DNA from 4 places in the Peribacillus sp. S4 genome. Region 3 is predicted to be linked to each of the others. Evidence: riboswitches for the same ligand, from Rfam matches in the RefSeq annotation. Region 3 holds a riboswitch; each other region holds the start of a gene.
What was found. A riboswitch is a leader RNA that binds a small molecule or an ion and turns the genes downstream of it on or off. The one in region 3 is predicted to bind S-adenosylmethionine.
Positions count from the first base shown of each region.

Region 1: linked by a shared signal. The riboswitch ahead of mtnK (S-methyl-5-thioribose kinase) and the one ahead of metK (methionine adenosyltransferase) in region 3 are both predicted to bind S-adenosylmethionine.
Region 2: linked by a shared signal. The riboswitch ahead of mmuP (S-methylmethionine permease) and the one ahead of metK (methionine adenosyltransferase) in region 3 are both predicted to bind S-adenosylmethionine.
Region 4: linked by a shared signal. The riboswitch ahead of ACJ9PY_RS05610 (methionine biosynthesis PLP-dependent protein) and the one ahead of metK (methionine adenosyltransferase) in region 3 are both predicted to bind S-adenosylmethionine.

Region 1 is NZ_CP175708.1:3,184,583-3,189,011, reverse strand. Features, by position in the region: gene mtnA (S-methyl-5-thioribose-1-phosphate isomerase) at 41-1,087, opposite strand; gene mtnK (S-methyl-5-thioribose kinase) at 1,102-2,304, opposite strand; SAM riboswitch class I at 2,383-2,536, opposite strand; gene ACJ9PY_RS14995 (carbon-nitrogen family hydrolase) at 2,608-3,390, opposite strand; gene ACJ9PY_RS14990 (pyridoxal phosphate-dependent aminotransferase) at 3,490-4,429, shown strand, end outside.
Region 2 is NZ_CP175708.1:2,974,766-2,979,194, reverse strand. Features, by position in the region: gene ACJ9PY_RS14075 (ring-cleaving dioxygenase) at 1-262, shown strand, start outside; gene ACJ9PY_RS14070 (alpha/beta hydrolase) at 262-870, shown strand; gene ACJ9PY_RS14065 (flavin reductase family protein) at 889-1,497, shown strand; SAM riboswitch class I at 1,733-1,835, shown strand; gene mmuP (S-methylmethionine permease) at 1,919-3,313, shown strand; gene mmuM (homocysteine S-methyltransferase) at 3,303-4,265, shown strand.
Region 3 is NZ_CP175708.1:4,968,581-4,973,009, reverse strand. Features, by position in the region: gene pckA (phosphoenolpyruvate carboxykinase (ATP)) at 1-1,264, opposite strand, end outside; SAM riboswitch class I at 1,694-1,856, shown strand; gene metK (methionine adenosyltransferase) at 2,020-3,213, shown strand; gene ACJ9PY_RS23735 (gamma carbonic anhydrase family protein) at 3,522-4,040, opposite strand; gene ACJ9PY_RS23730 (alpha/beta hydrolase) at 4,251-4,429, shown strand, end outside.
Region 4 is NZ_CP175708.1:1,175,011-1,179,439, reverse strand. Features, by position in the region: gene fumC (class II fumarate hydratase) at 88-1,470, opposite strand; SAM riboswitch class I at 1,797-1,910, shown strand; gene ACJ9PY_RS05610 (methionine biosynthesis PLP-dependent protein) at 1,997-3,109, shown strand; gene metC (cystathionine beta-lyase) at 3,106-4,287, shown strand; gene ACJ9PY_RS05600 (type B 50S ribosomal protein L31) at 4,375-4,429, opposite strand, start outside.

The DNA.
Region 1 (4,429 bases), 1.8 Mb from region 3:
AAATCCTTCTCGTTTTTTAACACCATAAAAGGAACCTGGATCAATTAACAAAATGCGGAATGTTTTTGAAGAAATCCGGTGTTATGATGCCGTTTTCGGTAATGATGCTTGTAATTAGATGATTCGGTGTAACGTCGAAGGCTGGATTGAAAGTCTTCACGTTTTCCGGAGCGATCCTTACACCTTGAATGAAGGTGATTTCCGTTCCATTCCGTTCTTCGATCGGGATGGATGTGCCGGATTCGATAGAAAGGTCGAATGTGCTTGATGGTGCGGCCACATAAAAGGGGATACCAAAGTGCTTGGCTAATATGGCCAATCCCAACGTCCCGATTTTATTGGCAGTATCTCCATTTGCCGCAATCCTGTCGGCCCCGACGATAATTCCCTTTATTCCTTTCTGGTGAATCGTATGGGCAGCCATATTATCAGAAATTAAAGTGACGTCAACTCCCGCTTGCATCAATTCCCAAGCCGTCAAACGCGCCCCTTGCAGGACAGGCCTTGTTTCACATGCGTACACTTTTAGCGGAAAGTCCCTTTCTTTAGCCAGGTGGAAGGGAGCCAAGGCTGTGCCATACCGAGCCGTGGCGATTCCGCCAGCGTTGCAATGAGTAAGAATGGAATCTCCTCTATTGAATAGGGATAAACCATGTTCCCCGATTTTCCTGCACATTTCTTCATCTTCAGCAAAGATGGCTTTAGCCTCCGATACAAGTGCTTCCTTGGCAGTTGAAATGCTTTGAGCAGCCTGCAAGGTGTTCTCCATCCTCCTTAACGCCCAAAAAAGGTTGACTGCAGTAGGCCGTGAAGAGGCGAGTTTTTCAATATGCCTCGTTACATTTTTCTTGAATTCCCCTAATTCAGCGGTTGTTTCCTTCTTGGCGCCAAGTGCAACACCAAATGCTGCCGTCAGCCCAATTGCTGGGGCACCGCGAACTTTTAATGACAAAATGCTGTCATATACATCATCAACAGAATGAAGTTCAATAAATTCAGTTATGGAAGGAAGGGCTTGTTGATTTAATAATGTAATATGGGTATCATCCCAATGTACCGAATATGGTAAGGGTGCTAGTGTAGTCATGTGCAGGTCTCCTTTTAAATGGTTGAGTAAGATGGCAGTGTCCGTTGCTTCAACGCTTCAATGACGGCTGGAACATCCAATTCTCCCCGTTTTTTAATTAAAAAAGTACCGATTTCCAATGTTGCCGTTTTGGCTGCGATCCTTGTTTCTTTATCTTCAATGACGTTTAAATCGGCTACATGGGAAAGGCCAATGGTTCGCCGAATCAGTTCGCAGCCGGCAAAGCCGAATGCATCTTTTTTGAATTTTGTCAGTAAATAAGGCAGATAACCCTTCACATGGCGGAATGGACTTTTATTTTGGACCTCCCATAATTTGGTGTAAGTTTCTTCAAAGGCATTCCAAAATTCATGAAGGAGCGTGAAAATCTCTTCCTTTCCAGCGCCATTGCGTGTGACTGCCTGAAAGAGAAGATTGGCGGTGTATTGACCAAGATCAAAACCAACTGGCCCATAAAAAGCGAATTCCGGGTCAATAACCTTTGTTTCAGTTACACTTGCAAATATACTTCCAGTATGTAAATCTCCATGAAGCAAGGCTTCCTGCTCGGTTTCAAAGCTTTGCTTCAGCTTGGCGACCTCAAGTATCACTTCTTGATCATTCCATATTTTTTTGGCGGCATCTTTCAATTCCACCTCGAAATCTCCAGGGAGTTCCTCAAAAAATGGATCCGTGAAAATAAAGACCTCAGTGATTTTGCAGAGTTCGGGATTCGTGAAGTGTCGGGCCACCTCCTTTTTCGAAGAGGGTTCTAAATGATAATCGGATGTATAAAATGCCGTCTTCGCAACATACTCACCAATATGCTGTGAAAGCAATGGATATGAATCGCCATCGATCAATCCTTTTCTAACGATTTTCAAGTGCGATAAATCCTCCATGACTGTGATGGCAAGCTGTTCATCCGAATAGTAGACTTGCGGTACGAATTCGGGGCAATAACTTCTGAAATGAATCAGCGCATTCGCTTCAATGGCTGCCCTTTTCAATGTCAGCGGCCAGCTTTCACCAAGTACCTTGGCATAAGGGACCGCTTGTTTGATTATTAGACCTTTGTTTGTGACCGTGTCTGTAATATGAAAAACATAATTTAAGTTTCCATCGCCGATTTCATTACATTTCAAACTTGCATCCGCATTGACCAACCCAAGTTTTTTTGCAAGGGTTATAGCTGTTTCGTTTGTCAATCTCTTAAAATTTGAATGGTTTTGAGTCATTCTTTTCCCCTCCAGATTCAAAATAAGAATAAAAAAGCCTCTTTCATATAGAAAGAGGCAGAAGTTTTGACTTCGGACCTCTTATCTTCCAGAAAATGAATTCTGGTGGAATTAGCACCGTGCTCTGTGGATTTAATAATCCGGCGGAAGATCCGCCCCATTTCACAATGGTATTACAGTCGGTTGCTGGGCTTCATAGGGCCTTTATCCCTCAGCCTGCTCTTGATAAGAGTAAATGTTTTCTGAAATTTTAATCTTCGGGAAAATAATATCAACTTTTTAAATAGTTTGTCAATGGGTAAATTAATAAAAGTCAGGACGGCGATCCTCGAATACAGGTATTTTGTTACGTGCTTCCGTAACTTTGTTGAAGTCCAAAGTGCCTGTCAATAGTTCGTTTCCTTCTCCGGCTTCACTTATGATATTCCCCCATGGATCAATAATCAAGGAATGGCCCGCAAATATATTATTGACATCCGAACCTGTACGATTAACGGCTACAACATAGGCTTGGTTCTCGATGGCACGGCTTATCAATAAGGCTCTCCAGTGATCGAGTCTCGGCTTTGGCCATTCAGCCGTAACGAATAGAACTTCCGCGCCTTGAACGGTATGGGCTCGCTGCCATTCAGGGAAACGAATGTCATAACAAACGAACCCGGCACATATTTTTTCATCAAGGGTAAATAAACCATCTTTTTCACCTGGCTGCAGGAAATGATGTTCATCCATTAATTGAAATAAGTGAAGCTTATCATATTCTTTAATGAGCTTTCCGTGTTTATCGATGATGATCATGGTGTTATAGATTCCCTTGCTTGTTTTTTTCGCAATGGAACCGCCGATGATGTGAAACTGGTGTTTCTGTGCCTGTGTGTTAAGAAATTCAATCGTTTTTTCTGCCTCTTGATCAGCAATATCATTCAGCCTGGTCAAGTCGTATCCGGTTGTCCAAAGCTCTGGTAATATGACGATATCGGGTTCGGACCGAGCTGCTTTTTCCATCCATTGTTCTGCAACCTGAAAATTGATATCTGGTTGCCCGAAAGCTATATCCATTTGAATACAAGCTATTTTCCACTTCATCGTTTAAACCCCCTACATGTAAAAAATGCTTTACAAGACTACGATAAACATATATCATTTGTGACTAGAATTTCAAGAAATTTCAGAGAAGGTGTATAAATGGTGCAATTCGAAAAATCCGGACTGCTTCAGGACCTGCCCAAGCAGTTTTTTGCTTCACTGGTCGCAAAAGTCAATGCAATCACGGAGCAAGGACATGATGTCATTAATTTAGGCCAGGGAAACCCTGATCAGCCGACGCCGGAACATATCATCAAAAGTTTGCAAACTGCCGCTGAAAAAACGATTAATCATAAATATTCGCCATTCCGGGGACATCAATATTTAAAAGATGCTGCTGCCGTCTTTTATGAACGGGAATACGGTGTCAAGCTGGATCCGAATAGTGAAGTGGCGATTCTCTTCGGGGGAAAGGCAGGTCTTGTCGAACTTCCGCAGTGTTTATTGAATCCAGGTGATACAATCCTTGTTCCAGATCCCGGCTATCCGGATTATCTATCCGGTGTTGTTTTAGCCCAGGCAAAGACCGAACTGATGCCCTTGACAGAAGAAAATGATTTTCTTCCGAAATACGATGACATACATAAAGAAGTTCTTGATAAAGCCAAAATGATGTTCTTGAATTATCCGAATAATCCCACAGGCGCTTCTGCAACTGAAAGTTTCTTTGATGAAACCGTCTCCTTTGCAAAAGAACATTCAATTTGTGTGGTCCATGATTTCGCCTATGGGGCGATCGGATTCGACGGAAAAAAACCGATAAGCTTTCTCCAGGCGGAGGGAGCGAAGGATGTAGGAGTTGAAATATACACTCTATCGAAAACATACAATATGGCAGGGTGGAGAGTCGGCTTCGCAGTGGGCAATAAGAGTGTAATAGAAGCTCTTGAACTATTACAAGACCATCTTTATGTGAGTCTTTTCCCGGCGATACAAGAAGCTGCGGCAAGCGCTTTGCTTGACTCACAGACCTGTGTAGAGCAGTTAGTGCAAATGTACGAGGGGCGAAGGAATGTTTTCATTGAGGGATTGAGGTCCA
Region 2 (4,429 bases), 2.0 Mb from region 3:
AGAATGGAGGGACCATATCGGTAACCATGGCTATGGTGTGACCCCCTTTACAGACCGACAATACTTCGATGCGATTTATTTCAGGGAAGATGGAGGCATACTCTTTGAAGTTGCCACAGATCCACCTGGCTTTGCTCATGATGAAACGAAGGAAACGATGGGCAGTAAATTAATGCTGCCGCCATGGTTGGAAGAAAAGCGGGAAGTTATGGAAAAAACGTTACTGCCGGCAGTGCCGAGAGTACTAGAGGAGGATAAATGATGAAACATATTTTTCAAAAAGGAAGTAATCCAGAAGCTCCGTTACTACTGCTGTTACATGGCACTGGAGGAACGGAAACAGATCTCTTGCCATTATCCGAAATGGTTTCACCCGGTTCGTCCGTACTGAGCGTACGGGGAAATGTACTTGAAAATGGAATGCCCCGTTTTTTCCGACGGTTAGCTGAAGGGGTTTTTGATGAAGAGGATTTGATTTTCCGAACGAAGGAGCTTTATGACTTCTTGGAATCAGCGTCCGGAAAATATGACTTCGACCGTGACAGAGTGGTGGCATTAGGTTATTCCAATGGTGCAAATATAGCGGCAAGTTTGCTGTTCCATTACGAGGGGGCCTTACAAGGAGCAATTCTTCATCATCCAATGGTTCCAAGACGAGGGATTGCTTTGCCGCCCCTTTCAGATATACCTGTATTTATTGCTGCAGGTAAAAACGATCCGATTTGCCCGGCAGAAGAAACTGAAGAGCTTAATCAACTTTTACAGCAAGCTGGCGCTACAGTTGAAGTTCAATGGGAAAATTATGGTCATCAGTTGACACGTTCAGAGGTTGATGCAGCAGGTTCATGGTTTCAAAAGAACTTTTTATAAGAATGAGGGGGAATGAAGATGATTTCTGTTAACCCTGAAAGTCTGACTGAACGGGATAATTATAAGTTTTTGACTGGAAGTATTATACCGAGACCTATAGCGCTGGTTACGACACAATCCGAAACCGGTACAATCAATATAGCGCCGTTCAGCTTTTTTAACATAGTCAGTTCAAATCCTCCGATGATTTCCATTTCTGTTCAACGGAAAGAAGGAGTTTCAAAGGATACAGCCCGAAATGCAATTCAAACAGGTGAGTTCGTTGTTCATATCACTGACGAAAATAATGTTGCTGATGCAAATCGAACGGCCAAGGAACTCCCATCTGAAGAAAGTGAATTGGGTCTTACTAATTTCACGCTGGCTGTTAGTGATAGGGTATCCGTACCAGGATTGGAAGAAGCGAAGGTGCGTTTTGAATGTACATTAGAGCAATCGATTCCATTGGCAGGTTCCAAGAATGAACCTGGTTGTGATTTACTGATAGGGAAAATAGTCTGCTATCATATAGAGCAAGATATTTACCATAATGGCCGTATTGACCCGAATGGGCTAAAACCTGTAGCAAGATTAGCAGGTCATACTTATACAAAACTAGGGGAATTATTTGAAATAGAACGTCCTTAAGGAAAAAGAAAAAAATGGCGACATCTTTTAAGATGTTGCCATTTTTAAGACCAAAATGACCCCGGTTAGTTTTATTTGCCATTATAATACGCTTAGCGCCTGTTCCAAAAATAAGCAACCTTTTAATATTAATGCCGCAGACGCCATGATCGTTAGCATTTAAAAGGAAGTCTTTACATTCCGAAACAAAACTTGACAAATTTTTCATAGATTGATACAGTTATAAAAAAATAATTTCTTATCCAGAGAGGTGGAGGGACTGGCCCTATGAAACCTCAGCAACAGGTCTACAAAGACACTGTGCTAATTCCAGGGGGTGAAACCTTGATAGATAAGACCGTACGTGTTTATTTGTCAGTAACGCACTCTTTTTTAGAGTGCGTTTTCGTTTTTTCTGGATGCAAGATTAAGGAGAGTAAGAATGGATAACAAAAGGAAGCATGATTTTCAAAGGCAAATGCAAGCACGGCATATAATAATGCTATCGCTTGGCGGGGTGATTGGAACTGGTTTATTCTTAAGTTCGGGTTATACGATTCAACAGGCTGGTCCGTTCGGAACCATCCTTTCGTATCTGATTGGTGCATTGGTGGTTTATCTTGTCATGCTATGTCTAGGTGAACTATCAGTGCATATGCCCGAGACAGGTGCGTTTCATAGTTACGCAGCCAAATACATCGGACCAGGGACAGGGTATACAGTAGCCTGGTTGTATTGGCTAACCTGGACTGTTGCACTAGGTTCGGAATTCACGGCTGCAGGATTGTTGATGCAGCGATGGTTTCCATCAATCAGTGTCTGGATATGGAGTGCTCTATTTGCCATTTTGGTTTTGGCATTAAATGCGTGGACCGTTAAGTTTTTTGCTGAATCCGAATTCTGGTTTGCGTCTATAAAGGTATTTGCTATTGTAATATTCATTATTCTGGGAGCTGCGGCAATGATAGGTTTCATTCCAATGATTAACGCACAATCAGCTCCGTTATTTTCCAATGTTACAAGTGCAGGTTTATTTCCAAATGGTGCTTTTGCCATTCTAATGACGATGCTCGCGGTGAATTTTGCATTTTCTGGAACTGAATTGATCGGAGTTGCAGCTGGAGAAACTGTGAATCCGGAAAAAACGATTCCAAAGGCAATCCGTATGACATTATGGAGATTGATTATCTTTTTTGTAGGTACCATCGTTGTTTTATCCGCATTATTGCCTGTTTCGGATGCAAGCGTATTAGAGAGCCCCTTTGTTGCCGTTCTAGAACGAATTGGAGTGCCATATGCAGCGGATATTATGAACTTTGTTATATTAACTGCCATTTTGTCCGCTGCGAACTCAGGACTATATGCCTCATCTAGGATGCTTTGGTCACTTGCAGATAAGAAAACTATTTCACCAATATTTGCAAAATTGACAAAACGGGGTGTTCCCTTGAATGCAGTCCTTTTCAGTATGCTGGGCGGTGTTTTAGCACTTTTCTCGAGTATTATTGCGCCGGATACTGTATATATAGTGCTTGTATCCATTTCTGGACTAGCCGTGGTTATAGTTTGGATGAGTATTAGCGCGTCACAGTTTCTATTTCGCAGACGATATATAAACGAAGGAAACTCAGTTAATGATTTGGCTTATCATACACCATTATATCCATTCGTACCAATCGTTTCATTTATGCTATGTCTTGCTTCTTGCATAGGAATTGCATTTGATCCTACACAAAGAATAGCACTATATTGTGGCATTCCGTTTATTTTGTTTTGCTATGGAAGTTATTATCTGACACAAACCATAAAGAAAAGAGGAGTAGACCATGAAAAATAAAATTAACCCAATTGAAGCAATTTTACAAGGTCATTCAGTTATGATTTTGGACGGAGCTTTAGCTACAGAGCTTGAAAGTCATGGGTGTGATTTGGACGATCCCCTGTGGTCTGCACGTGTATTACTTGAAAATCCAGAAGTGATTTACCAGGTGCACTCTGACTACTTTCGAGCTGGTGCTGACTGTGCGATAACGGCAAGCTATCAAGCAACAGTTGAAGGTTTCGCCCTCCGCGGAATACAAGAAAAAGAGGCATTGGATCTAATCAGGAAAACGGTTTTACTAGCAAGAAAAGCAAGAGATGACTTTTGGAAGGAAGAATATCAAACGATTAGACCTAAGCCATTGGTTGCTGCATCAGTTGGACCTTATGGGGCTTATCTTGCAGATGGTTCAGAGTATGTTGGGAATTATGGTGTTTCAGATGAAACTTTGGCGGCATTTCATCGCTCACGAATATCAGCTTTGATTGAAGCAGGAGCTGACATTTTAGCATTTGAAACGATTCCTTCCCTGCAAGAAGCAAAAGTATTACATTCATTATTGAAAGATTATCCAGAAGTTTATGCTTGGCTGTCCTTTTCTTTGAAAAATGAAAAAGCGATAAGTGACGGCACATTGCTGGAGGAGTGTGCCAGATTGTTTGGGGACAGTGAGCAAATTGCCGCAATTGGCATCAACTGTGCGCCTGTATCAGTTATCACGGAAGCCATACAGGTGTTGCGTGCAAACACGCATAAACCAATTATCGTTTATCCGAATTCCGGTGAATCATATAATCCAGAAACTAAAACATGGCATGGTCCAGAATCATGTAATAGGCTCGATGTGAAATCTGAAGATTGGCACCATGCGGGGGCAAATATAATTGGAGGATGTTGCAGAACCGCTCCTCATCATATTGCGGGCATTTCAAGAAAGTGGCGACCTTCCGTGGTAACGTTCTCCTAGCATTTTTTGTTATCAAAAATATTGTTATTAAATATGTAAGTAGTCGGGAAACCTATAAACAAAAAGAACAGGAATCTGGCGGTTTCTGTTCTTTTTGAGCTCTTTATTCAGATTCGAGTAATTTGAAAGGATTGAATTAATAATTTCTTGGCACTTAGAAATAA
Region 3 (4,429 bases):
ATACCTTTGCATTGTGCTCGTCAATTTTATCACCAAGCATCTCAGCATAGCGTGTAGCTGGAAGCGGTAAGAATGGTGAACCGAAGCAAGTGGAGAATGTAGCTTCCGGTGAAGTTACGCCTCTTTCAGTACCAGCCAATTTACTAGTGTATCCGCTTAGGAAGTGGAACATTGCCTGTTCTTTGGAAAGCTTGCTGATTGGAGGCAGAACTCCTGAAGCATCAGCCGTTAAGAAAATGATTGTATTTGGATGTCCTGCAATACTTGGGTTCACGATGTTATCGATTGCTTGCATTTGGTAAGCAGCACGAGTGTTTTCAGTCAATGAACTGTCATCATAGTTCGCTTCACGCGTATCCGGATCAACAACAACATTTTCCAATACAGCACCAAAACGGATTGCATCGAAAATTTGCGGTTCTTTTTCACGTGAAAGGTTGATCGTTTTTGCATAGCAGCCGCCTTCGATGTTGAATACGCCGTTAGAAGACCAGCCGTGCTCGTCATCGCCAATCAATTTACGGCTAGTGTCTGCTGATAAAGTTGTTTTGCCCGTACCGGACAGTCCGAAGAATAAAGCGACGTCCCCTTCACGTCCTACGTTGGCAGAGCAATGCATTGGAAGGATTCCAGCCTCTGGAAGTAAGTAGTTCATGATCGAGAAGATCGATTTTTTCATTTCTCCTGCATATTCCGTTCCGCCGATCAGGATCGTACGGCGTTCAAAAGAAATGATGATGAACGTTTCGGATGTAGTTCCGTCCACTTCTGGGTCCGCTTTGAAGTTAGGTGCAGAAACGATCGTGAATTCAGCTTCGTGACCTCTCAGTTCCTCTTCGTTTGGACGGATGAACAAAGTATGGGCGAAAAGGTTATGCCAAGCATATTCATTAACAACACGGATGGGAAGACGTGATGATTCGTCTGCACCAGCGAAACCTTTAAAAACAAAAATCTCTTCTTTTGCTTTTAGGTAGTCAACTACTTTATTATATAGTTTATTGAACACATCTTCGGAAATCGGCCGGTTCACTGGGCCCCAATCGATTTTATCTTTAACTGATGCTTCTTCCACGATATATTTATCTTTAGGTGAACGACCGGTATATTTGCCAGTTTCAGCTTTTACCGCGCCGGTTGATGTTAAAACGCCTTCATTTCTGCTTAGTACTTTTTCGACCAATTGAGGAACTGATAGTTGAGTTTGCACATTGTTTCCTGTTAATAATTGGTGTAACTCATTAGAAACATCTACAGAATTCATATATGAGGTACCTTCCTTTGTTTGAGTTTTTAGATTATAATTAGTATAACACATTCATTTAATTAGTCTATACTATTTCTTTTAATTTGTGATTATTTTCAGCTGGCCGCATTAATCATTTTAATCCGGCAGGAACCGAGTCAGGATGATCGCATATACTTTCATGAGGAAAAATTTATTTAAATAGGAAGTAAGTAAACAATATATGTCTAAAGGGAAAGTCAGGATGTCGTTCCTTTTCGATATTCAATACTTTATTATTAATGGCAATTTACAACATTTCTATTCGTATATTGCGTTGTAAACCCCTCTAGGACGTTGTATCAACATGTTTTTTCAAATGAACGCCGTTCTGGGTGGAAATGTTCTTTTTAGAAAAGCATTGACAAATTCCAGCCAGATACGATAATATCTTAAATTGTACGGATTCTCTTATCCCGAGTTGGTGGAGGGACAGGCCCTTTGAAACCCAGCAACCTGCCATATTGAACTTGACTCCAAGATCGATCGCCGAAAATAAAGCGAAGGTCTTCAAGGAATAGTGGTGATGGTGCTAACCTGAGCAAGGTAAAAAACCCTTGAACGATAAGAGTGAAAGGATAGAAGACAGAATTTTAAACCTTTCCTCATTTGCCAGGGAAGGTTTTTGTGTTTTTTATAAGTAATTCTGTGTCTATAGTTGAAACTAATGAGGGAAACGAGTTCCGTAAAAATCAGGCTTATGCCTACAACATACTAACTTCCAAGGAGGAAATATGATGTCAAAGAAACGTCTATTTACTTCTGAATCTGTTACAGAGGGCCATCCGGACAAAATTTGTGATCAGATTTCAGATTCCATTTTAGATGCTATCCTAGCTAAGGATGCAAATGCACGTGTTGCGTGTGAAACTAGTGTAACTACAGGTCTTGTACTTGTTGCTGGTGAAATTACAACGTCCGCTTACGTGGATATCCCGCGTATCGTTCGTGATACGGTTAAAGGAATTGGCTACACACGTGCGAAATACGGTTTCGATGCTGAAACTTGTGCCGTTTTGAGTTCCATTGATGAGCAGTCTGCCGATATCGCAGCTGGTGTCGATAAAGCATTGGAAGCTCGTGAAGGAAACATGTCAGATGAAGAAATTGATGCAATCGGTGCAGGGGACCAAGGTCTTATGTTCGGATTCGCTTGTAATGAAACAGAAGAGCTTATGCCGCTTCCGATTTCATTGGCGCATAAACTTTCATTCCGCTTGACCCAAGTTCGTAAAGATGAAACTCTTGCTTACCTACGCCCTGATGGTAAAACACAGGTAACCGTGGAATATGATGAGAATAACCGTCCTGTACGTGTAGATACAATCGTCATCTCTACACAGCATGATGCAGAAGTTACGCTTGAACAAATTCAAGCCGATCTAAAAGAACATGTGATCAAAGCTGTCGTTCCAGCCGAGTTGATCGATGCAGATACTAAGTACTTCATCAACCCGACTGGCCGTTTCGTAATCGGCGGACCTCAAGGGGATGCTGGTCTTACTGGACGTAAAATCATCGTTGATACTTACGGCGGATACGCTCGTCACGGCGGCGGTGCATTCTCTGGTAAGGATGCTACTAAAGTTGACCGTTCTGCTGCATACGCTGCACGTTACGTTGCGAAAAACATCGTGGCAGCCGGCCTTGCCGATAAAGCGGAAGTTCAATTGGCATACGCAATTGGTGTGGCAGAGCCTGTATCGATCTCCATTGATACGTTCGGAACTGGTACAGTTAGCGAAGAAGTCCTTGTTGACCTAGTTCGCGCAAACTTCGACCTTCGTCCAGCTGGTATCATCAAAATGCTTGACCTTCGTCGCCCAATCTACAAACAAACAGCTGCATACGGACACTTCGGCCGTACAGATGTCGATCTTCCATGGGAACGCACGGACAAAGCAGAAACATTAAAAGCACAAGCGTAATTCATATAAAAAAAGGTGTCCCGTTATTACGGGGCACCTTTTTTATGGATTAACTTAGCCGTCTGCGGGAATAATTCAAGAAATCCCAAAGAAATTAAACTTTAAGGGCCAAACTCGTGAGCTAGAGCGATTTATTCGTAAGTTTGGAGCAATACTCGTGAATTAGAGCGATTTACTCGTGAATTTGGAGCAAATACTCGTGAATTTCAGCAATTTACTCGTGAATTTGGAGCAATACTCGTGAATTAAAGCGATTTACTCGTGAGTTGCGTTCACGTATTCGTAATTTTCAGTCAAGTGATCGTGCATTACTTTATTCGTTCCGCCGTTTTATAGTATTGGCCTTTTTCGGCGTATTCGCGTACGATGCGTTCCATATCCTGACGATCTTCTTCGTTGATTTCACGGATGACTTTAGCTGGACGTCCGAATGCCAACATGTTCGGTGGAATGAATTTGCCTTGGGGAACGAGACTGCCGGCACCTATGAAAGCCCCTTCGCCGATTTCGGCTTCATCAAGTACGATCGATCCCATGCCGATTAAAGCTCCTTTGCGGATTTTACAGCTATGTAATATGACCTGATGGCCAATGGTTACTTCATCCTCGATGATCAATGGATTATTTGGGCTTTGGTGCAGGACGCTGTTATCCTGTATACTGACTTTTTTTCCGATGATGGTTGGGGATACATCACCGCGAATGACGGAATTGAACCAGATTGATGTTTCGTCGCCAATTTTGACATCACCTGTGACGACAGCATTTTCAGCAATATAAGCGCTTTCAGCAATTTCAGGTTCTTTGCCTTTATACGGATAAATAATCATTTTCAATCATTTCCTTTCCGAAGTGAATGTTTTTATGTATTATTTTAATATACCGTATGCAAATACACTTGGCTATTTATAATAGCAATGTACAACTTGTTAGATTTCTTTTTTGTCGAAAATCACGAATATGGTTATAATTTATATATATTATTTCAACTATCATGGATCGTACACAACAAGTGAAAAGTGAAAGGGGGATTTCGAATGTGGAAATGGGAGACAGAAGGAGACGCAAAGGGCGTCATTGTCATCATTCATGGGGCAATGGAACATCACGGGCGTTATAAGTGGGTAACACAAATGTGGCTTTCGGCTGGATACCATGTCGTCATGGGCGACCTTCCTGGGCAGGGTATGACTACTCGCGCCTACCGGGGACATAT
Region 4 (4,429 bases), 1.8 Mb from region 3:
ACTTATGATTTCAGTATTTGTCGATTCCAGTATTTTAACACATGGAAACACCCTCCCTAATGTTAGAGGGAGGGTGCTTCCAACCAATTATTTATTAACCATGTTAGCAGGATCGACCCATGCTTTGAATTCATCTTCCGTCAGGAACTCCAGTTTCAATGCCGCTTCTTTTAACGTGGAGTTGTCCTTGAAGGCAGTTTTGGCGATCTTGGCTGCTTTTTCATAACCGATATGCGGGTTCAATGCTGTTACCAGCATAAGGGAACGCTCTACATTTTCTTTGATCTTATCTTCATTTGCAGTGATGCCAACCGCACAATTATCGTTGAAGGAATGAATGCCTTCCGTCAATAATTTGACCGTTTGCAGGAAGTTATAGATGATGACTGGTTTGAATACATTCAATTCAAAGTTACCTTGGCTTGCTGCAAAGCCAATTGTAGCATCGTTACCCACGATTTGTGTCGCAATCATGGTAAGCGCTTCACTTTGGGTCGGATTGACTTTACCTGGCATGATGGAGCTGCCCGGCTCGTTTTCCGGAATGGCAATTTCTCCGATTCCGCTTCTCGGTCCACTTGCAAGCCATCTGACATCGTTCGCAATTTTCATTAAATCTGCCGCCAATGCTTTCAAAGCACCGTGTGCGTAGACGATTTCGTTATGGCTAGTCAATGCATGGAACTTATTATCAGATGTGACAAAAGGATATCCTGTATCCGCTGCAATTTGTTTGGCAGAAAGTCCCGGGAATTCTTTCTTTGTATTGATTCCGGTTCCTACAGCCGTTCCGCCTAGAGCAAGGTTCAATAGTTTTTGGCTGCTTTCCTCAATCATCGCCAAATCTTTATCGAGCATCGCTTTCCAACCGGAAATTTCTTGTCCTAATGTTAAGGGTGTAGCATCTTGAAGATGTGTCCGGCCGATTTTCACGACATCCCAAAATTCTTTTTCTTTTGTATTGAATGTATCACGAAGTGCTTTGATGGCAGGAACCAATTTTTCAGCGACTTCCATAAAGGCTGCAATATGCATGGCAGTCGGGAAAGTATCATTTGAGCTTTGTGCCTTGTTAACATCATCATTCGGGTGAAGGATTTCCGATTCACCATTTTCTTTTAACCATTCATTCCCTTTGTTAGCGACCACTTCATTCACATTCATATTACTTTGCGTACCGCTTCCCGTTTGCCAAACTACAAGCGGGAAATGTTCATCAAGCGTACCTTCAAGGATTTCGCCGCAAATCTTGACGATGGCGTTCTTTTTAACTTCGGAAAGATCGCCAAGATCATAGTTCACCTTTGCAGCAGCTTGTTTAACGTATGCAAATGCACGAACCAATTCTATCGGCATTTTTTCGTTACCGATTTTGAAATTGTTACGGCTTCTCTCAGTTTGTGCTCCCCAATATTTATCAGCAGGAACTTTCACTTCACCCATCGTATCACGTTCGATTCTGTATTCCATGTGTTCTCCTCCTAAGTTTGCACTATTCATTGAAGAATTTTTGCATATGAAATGAATAATGTCGGATTATTCTTTCTCTCCATACATTGTACAAACTTTATTATTTTAAAGCAAAAATATCCCGCTGACCCTTTCCATATTTCTGAAAAATCCTAGGCCATTCATATTTAGATGAAAATTTGGATATTCTTTTTTGACACATAAAGTGTAGGCACCGCTAGGCTTCAATTGACCTGGCCATGAACACCAACACATCATCATCCCCAAAATGTCCTTGACAGTGTTTTGTATATATAGTAAATTCAAAAGAAATTGAATAATCTAAACTCTTATCGAGAGAGGTAGAGGGAATGGCCCGATGACACCTCAGCAACCTTCATTTGTTTCAAACCAATGAAAAGGTGCTAATTCCACAAGTTTATGAACTTGGAAGATAAGAAGAATGACTCGTCCCTACTTAATCAAAGTCTTCTTCTTAAAGAAGACTTTTTTTTATTTTATTTAACTCAAAGGAGCAGTGAAAACCATGTATAAACCTGAAACATATCTTGCTCAATTAGGAAATCGCAGTGAAACGGCGACAGGAACAGTCAATCCGCCGGTATACTTTTCAACAGCTTTTCGCCACGAAGGAATCGGTCAATCGACGGGATTCGACTACACAAGGACAGGTAACCCTACCCGCCAGCTATTGGAGCGATCCATCGCCGATCTGGAAAAAGGAGACCAAGGCTATGCCTGCAGTTCAGGAATGGCCGCCATCTCCACTATACTCGCCCTTTTTAAATCCGGGGATGCGTGGATTGTCAGTGAAGATCTTTATGGCGGTACATATCGGCTGTTAGAACAAGGTTTTAAAAAATGGGGATTGCAGTGTGACTATGTAAACACTTGTTGTTTGGAGGATATCGAAAAAGCCATCACTCCTCACACGAAAGCCATCTTCATCGAAACTCCCACTAACCCTCTTATGCAGCAAACGGATATTAGCGCCGTTGCCGCATTGGCTAAACGATATAATTTATTGCTAATCGTTGATAACACTTTTTACACGCCTCTTATTCAACAACCAATCTTGCTTGGAGCTGATATTGTGATCCACAGTGCAACCAAGTATCTCGGTGGTCATAATGATGTGCTCGCCGGACTGATCGTTGCTAGCGGCGCTGAATTATGTGATGCACTTGCCTTCCATCATAATGGCACTGGAGCTGTCTTGAGCCCATTTGATTCATGGCTGTTGATGCGCGGAATGAAAACCCTGGCATTGCGGATGGAGCGTCATGAAAAGAATGCCAAGATACTTGTAGATTACTTATCGGAGCATGATTGTGTTACGGACGTATTGTATCCGGGCCGAGGCGGCATGATTTCTTTCCGCATCATTGATGAAGCGGCGGTCAACCCATTTTTACAATCGCTCTCATTAATTTCCTTTGCAGAAAGCCTGGGAGGGGTTGAAAGCTTCATCACCTATCCTGCCACACAAACACATGCCGATATACCGCTTGAGGTCAGAACGGCAAACGGTGTTTGTAATCGACTGCTCCGCTTCTCCGTTGGCATCGAGGATAGCGACGATTTGATTGGTGACTTGCAGCAAGCATTCGCACATGTAAAAAGGGAGGCACTACGATGACAGATCATGATTTTAGCTTTGAAACAAAATTACTTCATAATCAACATAAATTCGATCCGGCAACGGGCGGTGTGAGCGTCCCCATCCAGCATGCATCGACTTTCCATCAATCCAATATCGATCAATTCGGCAAATATGACTACAGCAGAAGCGGGAACCCAACCCGCGAGGCACTTGAAGACATCATTGCCGAACTTGAGGAAGGCACTCACGGCTTTGCCTTTTCATCAGGTATGGCTGCCATTTCAACAGCCTTCCTGCTATTGTCTGCCGGGGATCATATCGTCATTTCCGAAGATGTGTATGGCGGAACGTTCAGGATGGTCACAAGCGTTTTAAACCGTTTCAATATTGAGCACACCTTCGTTGACATGACGGACCTTGAAAGTGTCAAAGCGGCGGTTCAGCCAAATACCAGGGCCATATACATTGAAACGCCTTCAAATCCTTTACTTAAAGTGACCGATATTCAAGCTATATGTGATATCGCAAAAAAAGCCGGTGCCTTAAGTTTTGTTGATAATACATTCTTGACGCCCGCATTGCAAAAACCGCTGAATTTGGGCGCTGATGTTGTCCTTCATAGCGCGACGAAGTTTTTATCCGGACATAGTGATGTGGTAGCTGGGCTTGCGGTCGTGAAAGATCCGGATTTGGCGGCAAGACTCGGTTCGCTTCAAAACTCCTTTGGAGCGGTCCTTGGTGTTCAGGATGCCTGGCTCGTAATGAGAGGCTTGAAAACCTTGTCAGTTAGAATGGAACATTCACAAAAAGGGGCCGAAAAGATTGCAGCCTACTTAAAGGAGCAGCCCTTGGTGAAAAAAGTATATTATCCCGGCCTAGCCGATCATCCACAGCACGCCATCCAGAAAGGCCAGTCACTCGGAGCAGGGGCGGTCCTTTCATTTGAATTGGAAAGTGAGGAAATCTTCCGTTCCTTCGTGAACACTGTCGAGCTCCCTGTTTTTGCCGTAAGCCTAGGAGCGGTAGAATCCATATTATCCTACCCGGCCAAAATGTCCCATGCGGCCATGCCTGCTGATGAAAGGGAAAAGCGAGGCATTACGAATAGCTTGCTCCGCCTCTCTGTCGGACTGGAAAATCCGGACGATTTAATCAAGGACTTCGAAGCTGCCCTCGTCAATATTGCCAAAGGGGAAGCAATTGCTGCAAAATGATTAAAGTAGTGGGTGCCTCATATTTTATGGGCACCTTTTTTATTCCATCAATAAAAGAAGACCATCGATTTCCCGATGGCCTAACTCTCATTTCTTCATATTATATTTATCCAGGAAGCGATCGACCCGTCCGCCTTTTTCA